Regions from separate parts of the Klebsiella variicola genome, predicted to be linked through region 1. Evidence: predicted binding sites of a transcription regulator. Region 1 holds the regulator's gene; the other holds the start of a gene.
The links. The regulator Fur, encoded in region 1, represses iron uptake genes when iron is present. The targets are predictions, from matches to a motif close to ATAATAATGAGAACNACTATCAA.
Positions count from the first base shown of each region.

Region 2: a site for Fur is predicted at 5,834-5,856, ahead of feoA (ferrous iron transporter A). Genes of this name have one in related genera too.

Region 1 is NZ_CP010523.2:3,901,096-3,909,191, reverse strand. It holds gene tcuC (MFS transporter) at 1-231, opposite strand, end outside; gene tcuB (tricarballylate utilization 4Fe-4S protein TcuB) at 287-1,426, opposite strand; gene tcuA (FAD-dependent tricarballylate dehydrogenase TcuA) at 1,413-2,816, opposite strand; gene tcuR (tricarballylate utilization LysR family transcriptional regulator TcuR) at 2,914-3,840, opposite strand; gene fur (ferric iron uptake transcriptional regulator) at 3,968-4,420, opposite strand; gene fldA (flavodoxin FldA) at 4,712-5,242, opposite strand; gene ybfE (LexA regulated protein) at 5,394-5,687, opposite strand; gene ybfF (esterase) at 5,821-6,594, opposite strand; gene seqA (replication initiation negative regulator SeqA) at 6,778-7,326, shown strand; gene pgm (phosphoglucomutase (alpha-D-glucose-1,6-bisphosphate-dependent)) at 7,359-8,096, shown strand, end outside.
Region 2 is NZ_CP010523.2:368,796-376,891, forward strand. It holds gene nfuA (Fe-S biogenesis protein NfuA) at 306-881, opposite strand; gene gntX (DNA utilization protein GntX) at 940-1,614, opposite strand; gene bioH (pimeloyl-ACP methyl ester esterase BioH) at 1,654-2,427, shown strand; gene SP68_RS01650 (YdgH/BhsA/McbA-like domain containing protein) at 2,548-2,817, shown strand; gene feoC ([Fe-S]-dependent transcriptional repressor FeoC) at 2,904-3,143, opposite strand; gene feoB (Fe(2+) transporter permease subunit FeoB) at 3,153-5,471, opposite strand; gene feoA (ferrous iron transporter A) at 5,500-5,727, opposite strand; gene SP68_RS01670 (Tex family protein) at 6,147-8,096, opposite strand, start outside.

The DNA.
Region 1 (8,096 bases):
GATATAGGCGCCGAGGACCACCGCGCCGATGGGGCGCATCAGGAAGCCCGAACCAAACACCGCAAAGGTCAGCATCAGCGCTGCGAACTCGCTCTCCGCCGGAAAGAAGGTGCGGGCGATATAGGTCGCATAAAAGCCAAACAGGAAAAAGTCGAACTGTTCGAGAAAATTACCGCTGGTCACGCGGAGGATAGCGCCGACGGTGCCGGCGCGCGTGGATTGTTGCGTCATAGGGTGTGCTCTCCATTGTCTTTATCTTGTTTTTATAGAGGTAAGAGGGAGCGGGTTAGTCGCCTGCGACTGCCGCCTGTTTTCCGCGCCGCTTCTCAATTGCCCACTTGAGTAGCGCCGCACAGCGATAAAATCCGTGGGCAAATTTTCCGTAGGGAAGGGTTAAGAACAGGGCCATTACCACCCCGAGGTGAACAGCGAGCAAAATACCCATCCATGAGGTATCCCGTCCCGCCAGCAGCGCCAGGCCGGTGAAGCTGGTCAGCAGCAGTAGCAGGATAAAGCCGCGGTCCATCGGTTTTTGTCGTGCATCGCCGTGCAACGGCGACCGGCGCAGGTTTAGCCACAGCAGGCCAGCTGGCCCCACCAGCAGGCCGATGCCGCCAAGGGTCCCCAGCAGCACCGGGACGCTGAAGAACGGGTAGGGAGCTTCCCGGTCGGCGAAATAGTGATAGCCCGTGGCCACCACGGTGGCGGCGAAGCAGAGCATAAAGCCGTAGAAGGTGAAGTGGTGGAAACGGCGGCGCAGCAGGGTGAAGGCGTCATCGGCTTCGTTGCAGCCTTTGCCATGCCCGCCATCGAGATATTTCAGCGTCAACGCATCCTGTGAGGCCTTGGCGATATCAACCGCGTGCGGCTGGCCCGGGGAGATCTCGCGCCAGAAGCGGATCACCCCGGTCATCAGCAAGCCAAAGGCCAGCACGAAGACCGAGCCAAACATCCACGCCAGCAGGTTATGCGGGAATATCTGATAGAAATCGCCCGCCAGCGGCGGATGAAGCAGCGAGCCTTTGAGCCCCATCGCCAGCAGCAGAAAGAAAATCAGTCCGCCGACCAGCGCCAGTACGGTGGTCACACCAGCCCGGCGGTACAGGCTGCCAAAGGCGGCGGGCTGGGCGTAATGCTGATAAGTTTCCAGCCGAACTTCGGCCATCGCCTTCGGCACGTTAATCGCGAATTCGTGCGGCGGCGCGTACTGACAGGCGTGCAGGCAGGCGCCGCAGTTATGACACAGGTTAGCCAGATAGTTAATATCTGCTTTGCCAAAGGCCAGGCGCTGGGTCATCGCCGGGAATACGGCGCAAAACCCTTCGCAGTAGCGGCAGGCGTTACATACCTGCATCACCCTTTCCACTTCCGCCTCCGGCTCGGTGATGATCTGCGCCTCAATGATCAGCTTCTCAAGCGACTTCATGGTGTTTCTCCTGCTGTGCCGCCCGGGCGGCTTGCTGGCCGGCAATGCGGCCGAAGGTGGTGCCGATCGACATCCCGACGCCGGCGGTATAGCCTTTGCCCAGCACGTTGCCGGCCATCATTTCCCCGGCGACAAACAGATTACGGCTGGGTTTGCCGGCGAAGTGGACGGCGGCGGTGTCGTCGACGTAGAGCCCGAGGTAGGTGAAGGTGATCCCCGGACGTAAGGCATAGCCGTAGTAAGGCGGCGTATCGATAGGCCGCGCCCAGTGGGTCTTTGGCGGCGTCAGGCCGGCGGTGGCGCAGTTATCCAGGCGGGTATGATCGAACTGGCCTGGCGCGCAGGCGGCATTATAGTCGGCGATGGTTTGCGTAAAGCGTTCGCTGTCCAGGCCGAGCTGGCGGGCCAGCTCGGGAAGGGTGTTGGCCTGAGCGCCGGGAAAGACGGGCGGCATAAAGTGGCCGATGGCTTTGCTGTCGATGATCGAGTAGCCGATTTGCCCGGGCTGGTGGGCGACCAGCCGGCCCCAGATGGCATAGCGTTTGGGCCAGAAATCTTCTCCTTCATCGTAAAAACGGTCGGCATCGCGGTTGACCACTACCCCCAGCGACACGCAGTCGACGCGGGTACAGATCCCGCCATCGTAGAGCGGCGCCCGGGCGTCAATGGCGACGCAGTGGGACTGCGAGGGATCGCCGATAATATCGGCCCCGGCGTCGATCATAAACTTGAGCAGCACTCCCTGGTTGAAGCGGGTGCCGCGGATGAGAAAGTTATCGGCGGGCCATTCACCGCTGTCATTTTGCCCCCAGGCCTCGCGCAGCCATTCGCGGTTGGATTCAAATCCGCCGGCGGCGAGGACGCAGCTTTTTGCAACAATCCGTTCCTCGCCCGCCAGCGCGGCGACAAATTCGCCGTTGCGCAGCTCGAGAGCCTGCACCGGTGTGTTGTAGCGGATCTGCACCCCCATTTGCTCCGCGCTGCGGTAATAGGCATTGACCAGCGCTTTGCCGCCGCCCATAAAAAAGGCGTTGGTGCGGGCCACGTGCAGGGCGCCGGAGAGCGGTGGCTGAAAGTTCACGCCGTGCTGGCGCATCCAGTCCCGGCATTGTGACGAGGTGCGGATCACCATTCGGGCCAGCGCTTCGTTGGTATTCCCCTCGGTGACGCGCAGCAGATCCTGCCAGTACTCTTCTTCCGGGTAGCTGTCGACCAGCACGTCCTGCGGCGCATCGTGCATACAGCGCAGGTTACGCGTGTGCTGCGAGTTGCCGCCGCGCCACTCCCGCGGCGCCGCCTCCAGCAGCAGCACCGAGGCGCCAGCTTCCCGGGCGGTTAAGGCGGCGCATAGCGCGGCATTGCCGCCGCCAATCACCAGTACATCCACCATTATCGGCTCCCTTACAATTTAATTAATTGTTAAATTTGTAATGGGAATGTAGGTGGTAACAGCGGTGAGGCGCTATGGTGTAATGCTAAAGAGGGGTTTAGTGAGCGTAAAGGGTAGCACCCGGCCAGCGGTCAGACTCCACCAGCTGGCGCATGACTTTGCTGAGTATCACTCGAGCCGCAAGGCCTGCCGGAGTGAGTTCATCATCAGACAGACTGACCAGAAAGTTGGGGCGACTGAGTATCGGGTTGACGACGTCGATCACCCTCAGCGCCTGATGGTCGAGGTGGGAGATGGCGGCCCCGGGCTGCAGGGTGGCCCCCAGTCCGCTGCGCACGGCCTGCATCAGCAGGGCCAGACCGTCAATGTCCGCCACCACCTCAACGCTGAGATGATGCTGCTGGCAAACTGCCTCCAGCCTGCCGCGCAGGCCATGGCCCTGGCTTGGCATAATCAACGGCAGGGAGGTGAGCTGGTCAGGGGAGATGTGGTCCTCCTGCAGGGGGGCCAACAGCGCATGGGTGCCAATCAGGAACAGGCGTTCTTCCAGCACCGGTCTGGCGCTCCAGCGCAGGATCTTTTCCTGCTGGAAAACGATAGCTAAATCGAGCTGGCGGGTGTTGATCATCCGCTCCAGATTACCGGAGAGGCTTTCCACCAAATGCAGGCGCACGTCGGGATAGCTTTCGCGCATCGCATTGATGAACGGGACGCCGAGAACGGAGGCGGTGCTGGGGGCCATGCCGACGCTAACGTGGCCTGACAGGCGCGCCTCGCGGGCGGCGAGGATGGCATCATCGGCATGGCGCAGCGCCAGCTGTGCCTGCGAGTAGAAAGCGAGACCCGCGCTGGTGGGCGTGACCCCGCGGGAGGTCCGCTGCAGCAGGCGAATGGCCAGTTCGTTTTCCAGGCGTGCGATCTGCTGGCTGAGCGCCGAGACGCCGATATTAAGATCAAGCGCGGCGCGCCCCATGCTGCCGGTTTCAACAATGCGCACAAAATAGCGTAGCTGGCGAAGTTCCATATCAACTCTCCGGACAAAACGAGGACGCGGGAAGGTCACCTGTGGGACGAGAGCGGTAAGGGCAGCAGAGGCGCCCATAAAAAAGCCAACCGGCAGGTTGGCTTTTCAGTCTCAGCGAAGCGGGGAATTATTTTTCCACCGCGTCGTGGGCGTGTTCGTCCTCGCGGCAATCACCTTCCGCACAATGACCGTACAGATACAGACTGTGGTTGGTCAGGCGGATGCCGTGGCGGGAGGCAATTTCACGCTGGCGTAATTCGATCGAGTCATCGCTGAATTCGATCACTTTGCCGCAGTCGAGGCAAATCAGGTGATCGTGGTGATGCTGCTGGGTCAGTTCGAAAACGGATTTACCGCCTTCAAAATTATGACGAGTCACGATACCGGCATCATCAAACTGGTTGAGTACGCGGTAAACGGTCGCCAGACCGATCTCTTCGCCCATGTCGATCAGGCGTTTATATAAGTCTTCCGCACTGACATGATGGTTATCCGGTTCCTGCAGCACTTCAAGGATTTTCAGTCGAGGAAGTGTGACTTTCAGGCCAGCCTTCTTTAATGCGGTATTGTTGTCAGTCATGCGGAATCTGTCCTGTTGCTAAACGATCTACTTCCTTCAACGGAAGTCATACAGAAATTAACCCGACGTAATGCGTCTCATTATAGAACTGCCACTGGTAAATGAAAACTGCAAGCATCAGGCCTGGTTTGCTGTCAAAAACGAGGCACCAGCTACAAACTGCGTCACGTGCCTCGTAGAATCAGTGGACATTGTACAGATATGTGATTAAAAGTTAAAAACTTGTAGCTATTAGTTTGATTGCTTTTGTCTATTAATGCGACGCAACTCAATGATTGCGCCGCTTAATCATCAGGCGTTTTTGATTTCTTCGAGGTGCAGCTCTTCGGCAACCTGCTTCACCCATTTCTCAACGCGCTCGTTGGTCAGCTCCGGCTGGCGGTCTTCATCAATGGCGAGGCCGACGAAGTGGTCGTCATCCGCCAGGCCTTTGGAGGCCTCAAAATGATACCCGGCTGTCGGCCAGTGACCGACGATGGTCGCGCCGCGCGGCTCAATGATGTCGCGGATGGTGCCCAGCGCGTCACAGAAGTATTCTGCGTAGTCTTCCTGGTCGCCACAGCCGAACAGCGCCACCAGTTTACCATTGAAGTCGATCTCTTCCAGCGTCGGGAAGAAGTCGTCCCAGTCACACTGCGCTTCGCCGTAGTACCAGGTCGGGATACCGAGCAGCAGAATGTCGTGGGCTTCCAGGTCTTCTTTGCTGCTTTTGGCAATGTCGTGAACATCAGCAACATCTTTACCAAGCTGCTTTTGAATCATTTTTGCAATATTTTCGGTGTTGCCGGTGTCGCTGCCAAAAAAGATGCCGATGATTGCCATGAGTAAAATAACCTCTTGAAACTTAAATGATGTGGTAGGGACGCGATGCCCATAGATAACGGCAATCATAGCAGAACAGGCAAGGGCGCGGAAACAGCAATCACGCCCGACTGCACACTCTGCTACACGAATGCGGATTTTTCGCGGAAAGTTAGACTTTTCCCTGGCTGTGCAGGGCGCGCAATTGGGTCATCAGCATCTCTTCAATGAGATCGCTACGGCTCATATTACGCGCTTCCGCCAGTTCATTGAGCGCATCGACCGCGTCGGCGTTGAGTTTTAACTCGACGCGCTTCAGCCCGCGAACCTTATCGCGTTTCAGCTGGTTACGTTTGTTGATGCGCAGTTGTTCATCGCGCGACAGCGGATTGGTTTTCGGTCTTCCCGGGCGACGCTCGTTTGCGAACAAATCTAATGTCGTACGGTCCGTTTGTTCTTTTGCCATGATTCTGAGTGACTTCGGGGAAACAAGCTGCCGGGCTCTAGCCGGCGCAGATAGCGCGCCATCATACATCAGGCGAACGGCTGCGCCAACGACCGCGGGCATTCTGCGGCGCGGTCGGGCATATTTTAGCCAATCAGGCGGCGATGCTCGTCAGATAGCGGCGGATGGCGCGTAACACCGCCTCGGGTTTCTCGGCATGCACCCAGTGTCCGGCGCCAGCGATGACGTGCGCCCGGGCCTGCGGGAACTGCGCCAGCAGCGCGTCGCGGTAGGCGTCGGTCACATAGGGCGAGTTGCCGCCGGGAATAAACTGCGTCGGGTGCGGCCAGGCCGGAATGGTTTCCCAGCCGACGATATGCGGGTACTGGTCCCACAGCACCGGCACGTTAAAGCGCCATTCGCCGTCGACAAAAGATTTCAGCAGGAACTGAATCACGCCCTCTTCCCGCAGATGCTCACGCATCACCTGCGCCGCCTGCTGGCGGCTGCTGGCGGAGGATTCGCTGACGGCGCGGATAGCGGCGAAGATCTCATCATGGCGGCGCACATGATAATCCACCGGCGCGATATCGATCGCCACCAGTCCGCTGATGCGTTCCGGCGCCAGGGCGGTCAACGCCATCACCGCTTTCCCGCCCATCGAATGGCCGATAAAGGTGGCGCGCTCGATCTGGTGCGCGTCGAGCGTATCAAGCAGATCCTGCGCCATGGCGGGGTAGGTCATCTCTGGCGATCGCGGCGACAAACCGTGGTTGCGCATATCGACCTGCACAATATCGTGGTCGGCGATCAGGTCGCGGGCGAGGATGCCCAGGTTGTCCAGGCTGCCAAACAGACCGTGGACCAGCACGATCGGGGAGTGGTTGTGCGGATTCTGTGCAGATTGCGCTCGGCTATTTAATTTCATGGCAAAGTTCTTTTTTTCGCTCCGTCGGGTTAGGGTATTATGTTGGACATTCTGCCATCCGGCTGCAAGACCCAGAAGTTTTCTGAGTTTTACCGCCATCCTGGTTTGACGCTATCCGCGGTTGGGATTTGTACTTATAATCCCAACGATTTGTATTCAGAAAAGATATCGCACTGGATTAAGATGAAAACAATTGAAGTTGATGATGAACTCTATCGCTATATTGCCAGCCACACTCTGCATATCGGCGAGAGCGCATCCGACATTTTACGGCGCATGCTGAAATTTTCCGCCGTTTCCCAACCGGCTACACCGGTCAGCAAAGCCGCGCCGGCACTGGCGCCAGCGCCTGCCGTGGAGGTGAAACCCGCTAACCCGGCGAAAGATAAAGTCCGCGCCATGCGCGAGCTGTTGTTATCTGATGAATACGCCGAGCAGAAGCGTGCGGTGAACCGTTTCATGCTGGTGTTGACGACCCTCTATTCTCTGGACAATAAAGCATTTGCCGAGGCGACCGAGTCTCTGCATGGCCGCACGCGCGTCTACTTTGCAGAAGATGCGCGTACGCTGCTGAAAAGCGGTAATCAGACCAAACCAAAACAGGTTCCTGGTACACCGTGGTGGGTTATCACTAATACCAATACCGGCCGTAAATGCAGCATGATTGAGCACATCATGCAGTCGATGCAGTTCCCTGCGGAGCTGATTGAAAAGGTTTGCGGCACGATCTAGCTTTTTAACATTTGCACCAGAAGGATCAGGCAATGGCAATCGATAAACGTGCGGGGCAGCCTGCGCAACAGAGTGATTTGATTAACGTCGCCCAACTGACTGCTCAGTACTACGTGCTGAAGCCTGAAGTCGGTAATGCGGAGCATGCGGTAAAATTCGGCACCTCTGGCCATCGCGGTAGCGCGGCGCGCCACAACTTCAACGAACCGCATATCCTGGCCATCGCCCAGGCCATTGCGGAAGATCGTGCGAAGAACGGGATCACCGGTCCGTGCTATGTCGGCAAAGATACCCACGCCCTTTCCGAGCCGGCGTTTATTTCGGTGCTGGAAGTGTTAACCGCCAACGGCGTTGACGTGATCGTGCAGGAAAACAACGGCTTCACTCCGACGCCGGCGGTCTCCAATGCGATTCTGGTGCATAACAAAAAAGGCGGTCCGCTGGCAGACGGCATTGTGATCACCCCGTCACACAACCCGCCGGAAGATGGTGGTATCAAGTACAACCCGCCAAACGGCGGCCCGGCTGATACCAACGTCACCAAAGTGGTGGAAAACCGCGCCAACGAACTGCTGGCCGCCGGCCTGCAGGGCGTGAAACGCATTTCTCTGGACGCGGCGCTGGCTTCTGGTCACGTTAAAGAACAGGATCTGGTGCAGCCGTTCATTGAAGGGCTGGCGGACATCGTCGACATGGCGGCGATCCAGAAAGCGGGCCTGACGCTGGGCGTCGATCCGCTGGGCGGGTCCGGTATCGAATACTGGAAACGC
Region 2 (8,096 bases), 2.0 Mb from region 1:
CGTCAAAGATTCAACCTGTAAGACATCTGCCCCATGTGGGAGCAAAATAGTCTGGCACCGTAAATACTTGCATTATCCTTACCCAGAGAAAGGATAGCTGGCTATTTTTTTGCCGGTGGTGCCTGAAGGGGATGATACGGGTAACATGTGAGGGTTGAGAATCACCTGACGGGGGAAAATGTTAAATATGAGACTTAAGTCATACTCTTTCCCCGGTTTTTGCCGGTCATTTAGCGGGAGATGTTGCGCGGTAACACAGAAAGGGCCAGGGAGGACCGGCGGCAGGGTGCCGCCGGAGGAAGGGCTTAGTAGTAGGAGTGCTCGCCGCGCTGATGCTCGGTCAAATCGCGAACCCCTTTCAGCTCCGGAAACTCGTTCAGCAGTTGCTTTTCAATGCCTTCTTTCAGGGTCACGTCAACCATCGAACAGCCGTTGCATCCGCCGCCGAACTGCAGAATAGCCAGACCGTCGTCGGTGATCTCCATCAGCGACACGCGGCCGCCGTGGCCCGCCAGCTGCGGGTTAATCTGCGACTGCAGCAGGTACTCGACGCGCTCCATCAGCGGGGCATCGTCAGAGACTTTGCGCATCTTGGCGTTCGGCGCTTTCAGCGTCAGCTGCGAGCCAAGCTGGTCGGTGACGAAATCAATTTCAGCGTCTTCCAGATAGGGCGCGCTGAGCTCATCGACATAGGCGGTCAGCTGTTCAAATTTCAGCGCCGTGTCGGTGTCTTCCACCGCATCCGGTGGGCAGTAAGATACGCCGCACTCAGCGTTTGGGGTGCCGGGATTAATCACAAATACGCGAATTTGCGTCCCTTCTTCCTGATTTGCCAGCAGTTTGGCAAAGTGCGCTTGTGCAGCATCGGAAATACGGATCATAGCGTTGGCCTAATAGTTGACTATTTTACTGGGTTATAATACGCCCATCAGCGGGGGTCTACAAGGTACGGCACAAACACCATACCTGAACCGTCGCGGCGCCGTTTCGCAAAAGCAGGCGGGATATCTCGGCGACGGTGCTGCCGGTCGTGACGACATCATCCACGATAGCGATATGGAGTCCCTCCACGGCAAATTCAAGCTGAAAGGCATTTTTCAGGTTCTGCCTGCGCTGGCGGGCATTGAGCGAATGTTGGACGGCGCCGGCTCGCTGGCGCGTCAGGCCTTCCCGATGCCAGACGCAACCTCGCCAGCGGGCTAACGGTCGGCACAGTTCGTCACACTGATTATAACCCCGGCGCCAGCGGCGGCGATGCCACAGCGGTACGCCGACCATACCGTCCACCGGCGGCAAATCGTGCCGCTGCAGAAGACGCAGCAGCAGCAGGCGCGCGAGGGCGGGCCCCAGCTCCGGACGATGGTGAAACTTCAACTGCTGGACCAGACCGCTCAGCGGCGGGCGATAGTCATTGACTGCCACCAGCCAATGCCAGGGAGGTGGTTTTTGCAGGCAGCGGCCGCAGGGGTGATGGGATGTCGCCGCCGGCAGGCCACACTGGGGGCAGAGCGGGGGGCAGGCGAGCAGGGCGCGGCTGCAGCGGGAGCAGATCCCCCAGCAGGCGACCGCCAGCGGCATTTGGCATAGCCAGCATAAGCTGTGTGCTGTTAGCATATTTGGCCTTCTGTCCAGTAAAAAAGAGAACGGTAACGGATGAACGACATCTGGTGGCAAACAATCGGCGAAGGGGATTGTCATCTTGTGCTGCTGCACGGCTGGGGACTGAACGCTCAGGTATGGGATTGCATCACGCCGCAGCTGGCTTCGCATTTTACCCTGCACCTGGTGGATCTGCCTGGCTATGGCCGCAGCGGCGGGTATGGGGCGATGTCGCTCGAGGCGATGGCGCAGCGGGTGCTGGAGCAGGCTCCTCCTCAGGCGGTGTGGCTGGGCTGGAGCCTGGGCGGGCTGGTGGCAAGCCAGGTGGCGATGATGCACCCGGAACGCGTGCAGGCGCTGGTGACGGTTGCCTCTTCCCCCTGTTTCGCGGCTTGTGACGACTGGCCCGGCATCAAGCCCGAGGTGCTGGCCGGGTTTCAGCAGCAGCTGAGCGACGATTTCCAGCGCACCGTCGAGCGATTCCTCGCTCTGCAAACCATGGGCACAGAGAGCGCGCGTCAGGATGCGCGGGCGTTAAAGCAGGCGGTGCTCTCGCTGCCGATGCCTTCCGCCGAGGCGCTGAACGGCGGACTGGAGATCCTCAGAACCGTCGATCTGCGCCAGGCGCTGGTTGGGTTGCCGATACCGTTTCTGCGGCTGTATGGCCGGCTGGACGGACTGGTGCCGCGCAAGATTGTCCCGCTGCTGGATGAGCTGTGGCCGGAAAGCGAGTCAATCCTCTTCGATAAGGCGGCGCATGCGCCGTTTGTTTCCCATCCCGCGGCCTTCTGCGAGCCGCTGCTGGCGTTGAAAACGCGGCTGGGGTAATTTTTTTTGCCGCGCCATGGTAAATGGGCCATTCCTAGCAATACTTAGGTTGTTACGGTGGTTGATTATTTCATTCCGCCACCGTGACCTACAATAACAACCTTATGGAGAGTAGAGGCTATGAAACTTGTTACAGGAATGGTTGCATCTCTGGTGATTGGCACCCTGTCTTTTGGCGCATTTGCCGCGAAAGAGATCCAAAAAGAAGACGTGGCGAAGATGAATTTGACCAAGGTCGGCAGCATCACGACCTCCAGGACGACGTCACCGATGGACGCCCGACGCGATCTGTCTAAAAAAGCCGATGAGCTGGGTGGGAAATACTTTGTGGTGATTGCCGGGCAGAAAAACGAAAAAACCGTACACGCTAACGCTGACGTTTATAAATAATCCAGTCATAAAAAACGGGCCTGTTGGCCCGTTTTTCACTGCTGACTTACTCGTTTTACCCGCTGCACGACCAGGCCTGACTCCTTTCATCGCAGCGCCCACCACTCCTGCTGGCACGCCGCTTTCCCTTCAGGACAGCTTTTACAGCTGCCTGAGAGACAGCCCTCGCTCGTTTCGCTGATCCGTACCACCTTACCCATGGCTTCCATCCGTTCCAGCATCGCGTCAATCAGCGGCTGAGGCGTCCGCAGGCGGGCGCTGAGCTGTTTCGCCTCCATACGACCCTGCAGGGCCAGCATATCGCGGACTTCCATTAACGACGCCACAGACCCTCCTTAGTGGCAATCACCAGCCGGGCTGGAACAGCAGGAGGCCGGCGTTTTTCGGGTGGCCAGCAGCGAGACGTCCACCCGGCTGCGCGCCCGGCGCAGCAGGCCGAAGAGCACCACGTTGAACAACACCACTGCCAGGATACACGCCAGGCTGTAGCGCGGATGGTCGCTAAAGCTGACGGTCTGGTAATAGAGCGTCGAGAGCGAATAGGCGATATTCAGCCCCCACAGGATGGAGAAGGTCATCCAGCCGCGGCTCGATTCGCGGGCGATGGCGCCCATCACCGAGATGCAGGGGATATAGAGCAGAACGAAGATCAGGTAGCTGTATGCCGCCGCCGCGCTGCCAAATTTACTGCCCATCACGCCCATGGCGCCGGTGGCCATCTCGCCATCGCCTTTGCTGGCTTCGATGGGGTTGGCCAGGACGCTGAGGCTGAAGGTGTCTTTCAGTCCCTGCCATGTTTCGTCGACGGCGGCGAGCAGTTCTTCGCCGAGGCTGAAGGTCTGCGGATTGAATTCCTCATTCTGGATATCTTCGGCGGTATAGAGGGTGTTCAGCGTACCGACCACCACCTCCTTCGCCATCGCGCCGGTAAACAGGCCGACGGTGGCCTGCCAGTTATCTTCATGCACGCCGATCGGTTTAAACACCGGCGTAATGACCCGGCTCACCGAGGCCAGCGCGGAGTCGTTGATGTTGTCGACGACCTTACCGCTCAGCGAGAAGCTGTTCAGCGCGCTGAGGAAGATGCTGACAATGACGATCACCTTCCCGGCGCGCAGCACAAAGCCTTTCAGGCGCTGCCAGGTCTGGATAATCAGGCTCTTGATGTGCGGGACGTGGTACACCGGCAGCTCCATCACGAACGGCGAGGCTTCGCCACGCATAATGGTGTGCTTCAGCATCAGGCCGGTGAGAATGGCCATCACAATGCCCAGCACGTAGAGCGAGAAGACCGCCAGCGCACCGTTCTGACCAAAGAACGCGGCCGCGAAGACGGCGAAGATCGCCAGCCGCGCGCCGCAGGACATAAACGGCGCCATCATAATGGTCATCAGACGCTCGCGCGGTGCGTCAAGGGTGCGGGCGCCCATCACCGACGGCACGTTGCAGCCGAAACCGACAATCAACGGGACAAAGGATTTCCCCGGCAGGCCGAGGGCTTGCATCAGGCGGTCCATGACAAAGGCGGCGCGAGCCATGTAGCCGGAGTCCTCGAGGAAGGAGAGGAACAGATACATCATGCCGATCTGCGGCACCAGCGGCAGCACGGTGTTGATACCGCCGCCGATCCCCTGGGCGAGGAACACGGTCAGCCAGTCCGGGAAGTGCAGGGTGTAGCCCAGCCATTGAATACCGTGAATAAAGACCGCGACCGAGCCGGCATCAAAAATCGGCTGCAGCGCGCCGCCGATGTTGATCGCCAGCAGGAACATCAGGTACATGACAAAGAGAAAAATCGGTAACCCGAGGAAGCGGTTAAGGATCACTTTGTCCATTGCCGCGGTGAAGCGGCTTGGCTCGGCGGTCAGGGTGTTGCTGACGGCGTCGCAAACGGCGGCGATGGTCTGATAGCGCGCGTCTGCGATATGCAACGCCGGGTCGTCGATCTCGTCGCTGAGATTCGCCAGAGCAATATCCAGTTTATCGGCGGCGTCGCCGGCATAGGCCCGGCTGTAGATATCGCCCTCCAGCATCTGCAGACCCAGCCAGCGCCGCTGCCGGGTCGGGATCTGCGCTGACATTTGCTGCGCCAGCAGGTCAGCTTCGCGCAGCAGCGGCTGCGGATAGTGAACCAGCTCAATATCGCTGTTCGCCTGATGACGGTCGAGGGCAATCTTCAGCGCTTCGATTCCGCGTCCGCGGGTTGAGACCAGCGGAATGACCGGGCAGCCGAGACGGGCGGCGAGGGCGTCGATATCGATACGCACCTGCTGCTTTTCGGCGATATCCAGCATGTTCAGCGCGACGACGCAGGGGATCCCCAGCTCGAGCAGCTGCAGCGTCAGATAGAGGTTTCGCTCAAGGTTGGAGGCATCAACCACGTTAATCAGCATGTCGGCGTCGCCGCTCAGGATGTAGTGGCAGGCAATCTGCTCGTCCAGCGAGGTCTGCGAAGAGATGGTGGTCAGGGAGTAGGTCCCCGGGAGGTCGACCAGCGTGACCTGATGGTCAGTGGTGGCGAAAACGCCTTCTTTACGCTCAACGGTGACCCCGGCCCAGTTGCCTACGCGCTGGCGGGCACCGGTCAGCTGATTAAATAAGGTGGTCTTGCCAGAATTAGGATTACCAATTAAACCAACGGTTAATTTTTTCATATTTCAGACTCTTGTGCCGGGCCAGCCGTTATTGTGCAACCGCTTCCAGTTCGATTAAGGCGAGATCTTTTTTGCGTAATACCAGACTGACGCGTCGGGTTTCAATATGAACAGGATCGCCGAGTGGCGCTACGCGAACCACATGAAATGAGGAACCGGGCAGCATGCCGAGGGAGAGTAATTTCTGACGGTATGCTGGGCTAATATCGCGGGAGAATCCGGTAATTTTCCACGCACTATCAGGTGTGAATTGCATAGGGCCTACTTGTCTATCGCTAACCGAAGAAGAATTTTCCGGACGCCTGGAGGCAGCTGCGCCGGGGACCGTAGCCAACGAAAAAGGAAAAAACGTTCTGAAAGTGATGATAATGAGAATGGTTTTTATCATCAATACATATGATGCGCTTCGCGCTATTTTTATAGCGAAAATCACCTTTTTATTGATATGCCGCAAAATCCAGTCGGTGATCAAATAGCGCAAAATATTATTTCGGCGATCTAATGTTTAATTAAGGTTTCTTAAGTTAACGAAATGAAAATAATAATTTCGCGACCTTTCCTTAACGGAATTAATGCAGGTTATCAGAAATGACTGAACCCGTTTTGCGCGTAATGGCGGCCGTATCGCCAGGGGATGAAAAATGAAAACTGCCCCTGAAAAGGGGCAGGGAGAGATTAGCGTTTTTTACCCATCGCCGCAGCGAGGGCATCCATCATTGCGCTGTTACCGGCAGGCTGTGCCTCGCGACCGCGGGGTTTGGCGGCCTTCGCGGCCGGGCGGTTACCCTGGGGGCGATCCTGACCGCCGCCGCGGCGGGCGTTGCTGTCGCCTGGCTGCTCGTCGAGACGCATGGTCAGAGCGATACGTTTACGCGGCAGATCGACTTCCATGACTTTGACCTTCACGATGTCGCCCGCTTTCACCACGGTGTGCGGATCTTCAACAAACCGGTCAGAAAGCGACGAAATGTGTACCAGTCCATCCTGGTGGACGCCGATATCGACAAACGCGCCGAAATTGGTGACGTTGGTGACGGCGCCTTCCAGGATCATCCCCGGCAGTAGATCGTTCATGGTCTCTACGCCGTCGGCGAACTTCGCCGTCTTAAACTCCGGACGCGGATCGCGGCCTGGTTTTTCCAGCTCTTTGATAATGTCGGTGACGGTCGGAACGCCGAACTTCTCATCGGTGAAATCCGCAGCCTTCAGATGACGCAGTTCGCTGCTGTTGCCCATCAGATCTTTCAGCGCCTGCTGGGTGGCCGCCAGAATGCGCTCGACCACCGGATAGGCTTCCGGGTGCACGGTGGAGGCATCCAGCGGGTTGTCGCCGTGGTTGATACGCAGGAAGCCGGCGCACTGTTCAAAGGCTTTCGGCCCCAGACGGCTGACCTTCAGCAACTGCTGGCGATTCTGGAACTGGCCGTTCTCGTCGCGCCAGGCAACGATGTTCTGCGCCATCATGCGGGTCAGGCCGGCGACGCGGGTCAGCAGCGGAACGGAGGCGGTGTTCAGGTCAACGCCGACGGCGTTCACGCAGTCTTCCACCACCGCGTCCAGCTTACGCGCCAGCTGGGTCTGGCTGACATCGTGCTGATACTGGCCGACGCCAATCGATTTCGGGTCGATTTTCACCAGCTCGGCCAGGGGATCCTGCAGACGGCGGGCGATGGAGACCGCGCCGCGCAGCGACACGTCGAGGTCCGGGAACTCCTGGGCCGCCAGCTCGGAGGCGGAGTAAACGGAAGCCCCGGCTTCGCTGACGATCACCTTCTGGGCGGTGACTTTCGGGAACTGCTTCTGCACGTCGAGGAAGAAACGCTCGGTTTCACGCGAGGCGGTACCATTGCCGATGGCCACCAGCTCAACATTGTACTTTTCACACAGCGCGGCGACGACGACGGCCGCTTTGGCGGCCTGGCCGGTATGGGGATAGATGGTATCGGTGGCGACCAGTTTACCGGTGGCGTCGACGACGGCCACTTTCACCCCGGTGCGCAGGCCCGGATCGAGTCCCATGGTGGCGCGCAGCCCGGCGGGCGCGGCCATCAGGAGGTCGTGCAGGTTACGGGCGAAGACGTTGATGGCTTCGTCCTCCGCGCGCTCGCGCACGGTGCCCATCAGCTCGGTTTCGAGGTGCATCAGCACTTTGATACGCCAGGTCCAGCTGACGACACCTTTACGCCAGCTGTCCGCCGGGGCGTTATTCAGGCGCAGGCCAAGGTGGTCGATAATAATTTGCTCGCCGTGGCTCTCTTTCGGCGGCTCGTCAAACTGCGGATCGGCGTTTAAAGAGAGCTGCAGCACGCCTTCGTTGCGACCGCGGAACATCGCCAGCGCGCGATGCGACGGCACGGTGGCGATCGGTTCATGGTGATCGAAGTAGTCGCGGAATTTGGCGCCTTCCTCTTCTTTGCCGCTGACGACGGTGGAGACCAGGTGGGCGTTTTTCCACAGATAGTCGCGGACCTTCGCCAGCAGCGCGGCGTCTTCGGCAAACCGCTCCATCAGAATATAGCGCGCGCCGTCCAGGGCCGCTTTGCTGTCGGCGATGCCGTTGTCAGCGTTAATATATTTTGCGGCTTCCGCTTCCGGATCGTGGGCCGGTTCGTTCCACAGCAGGTC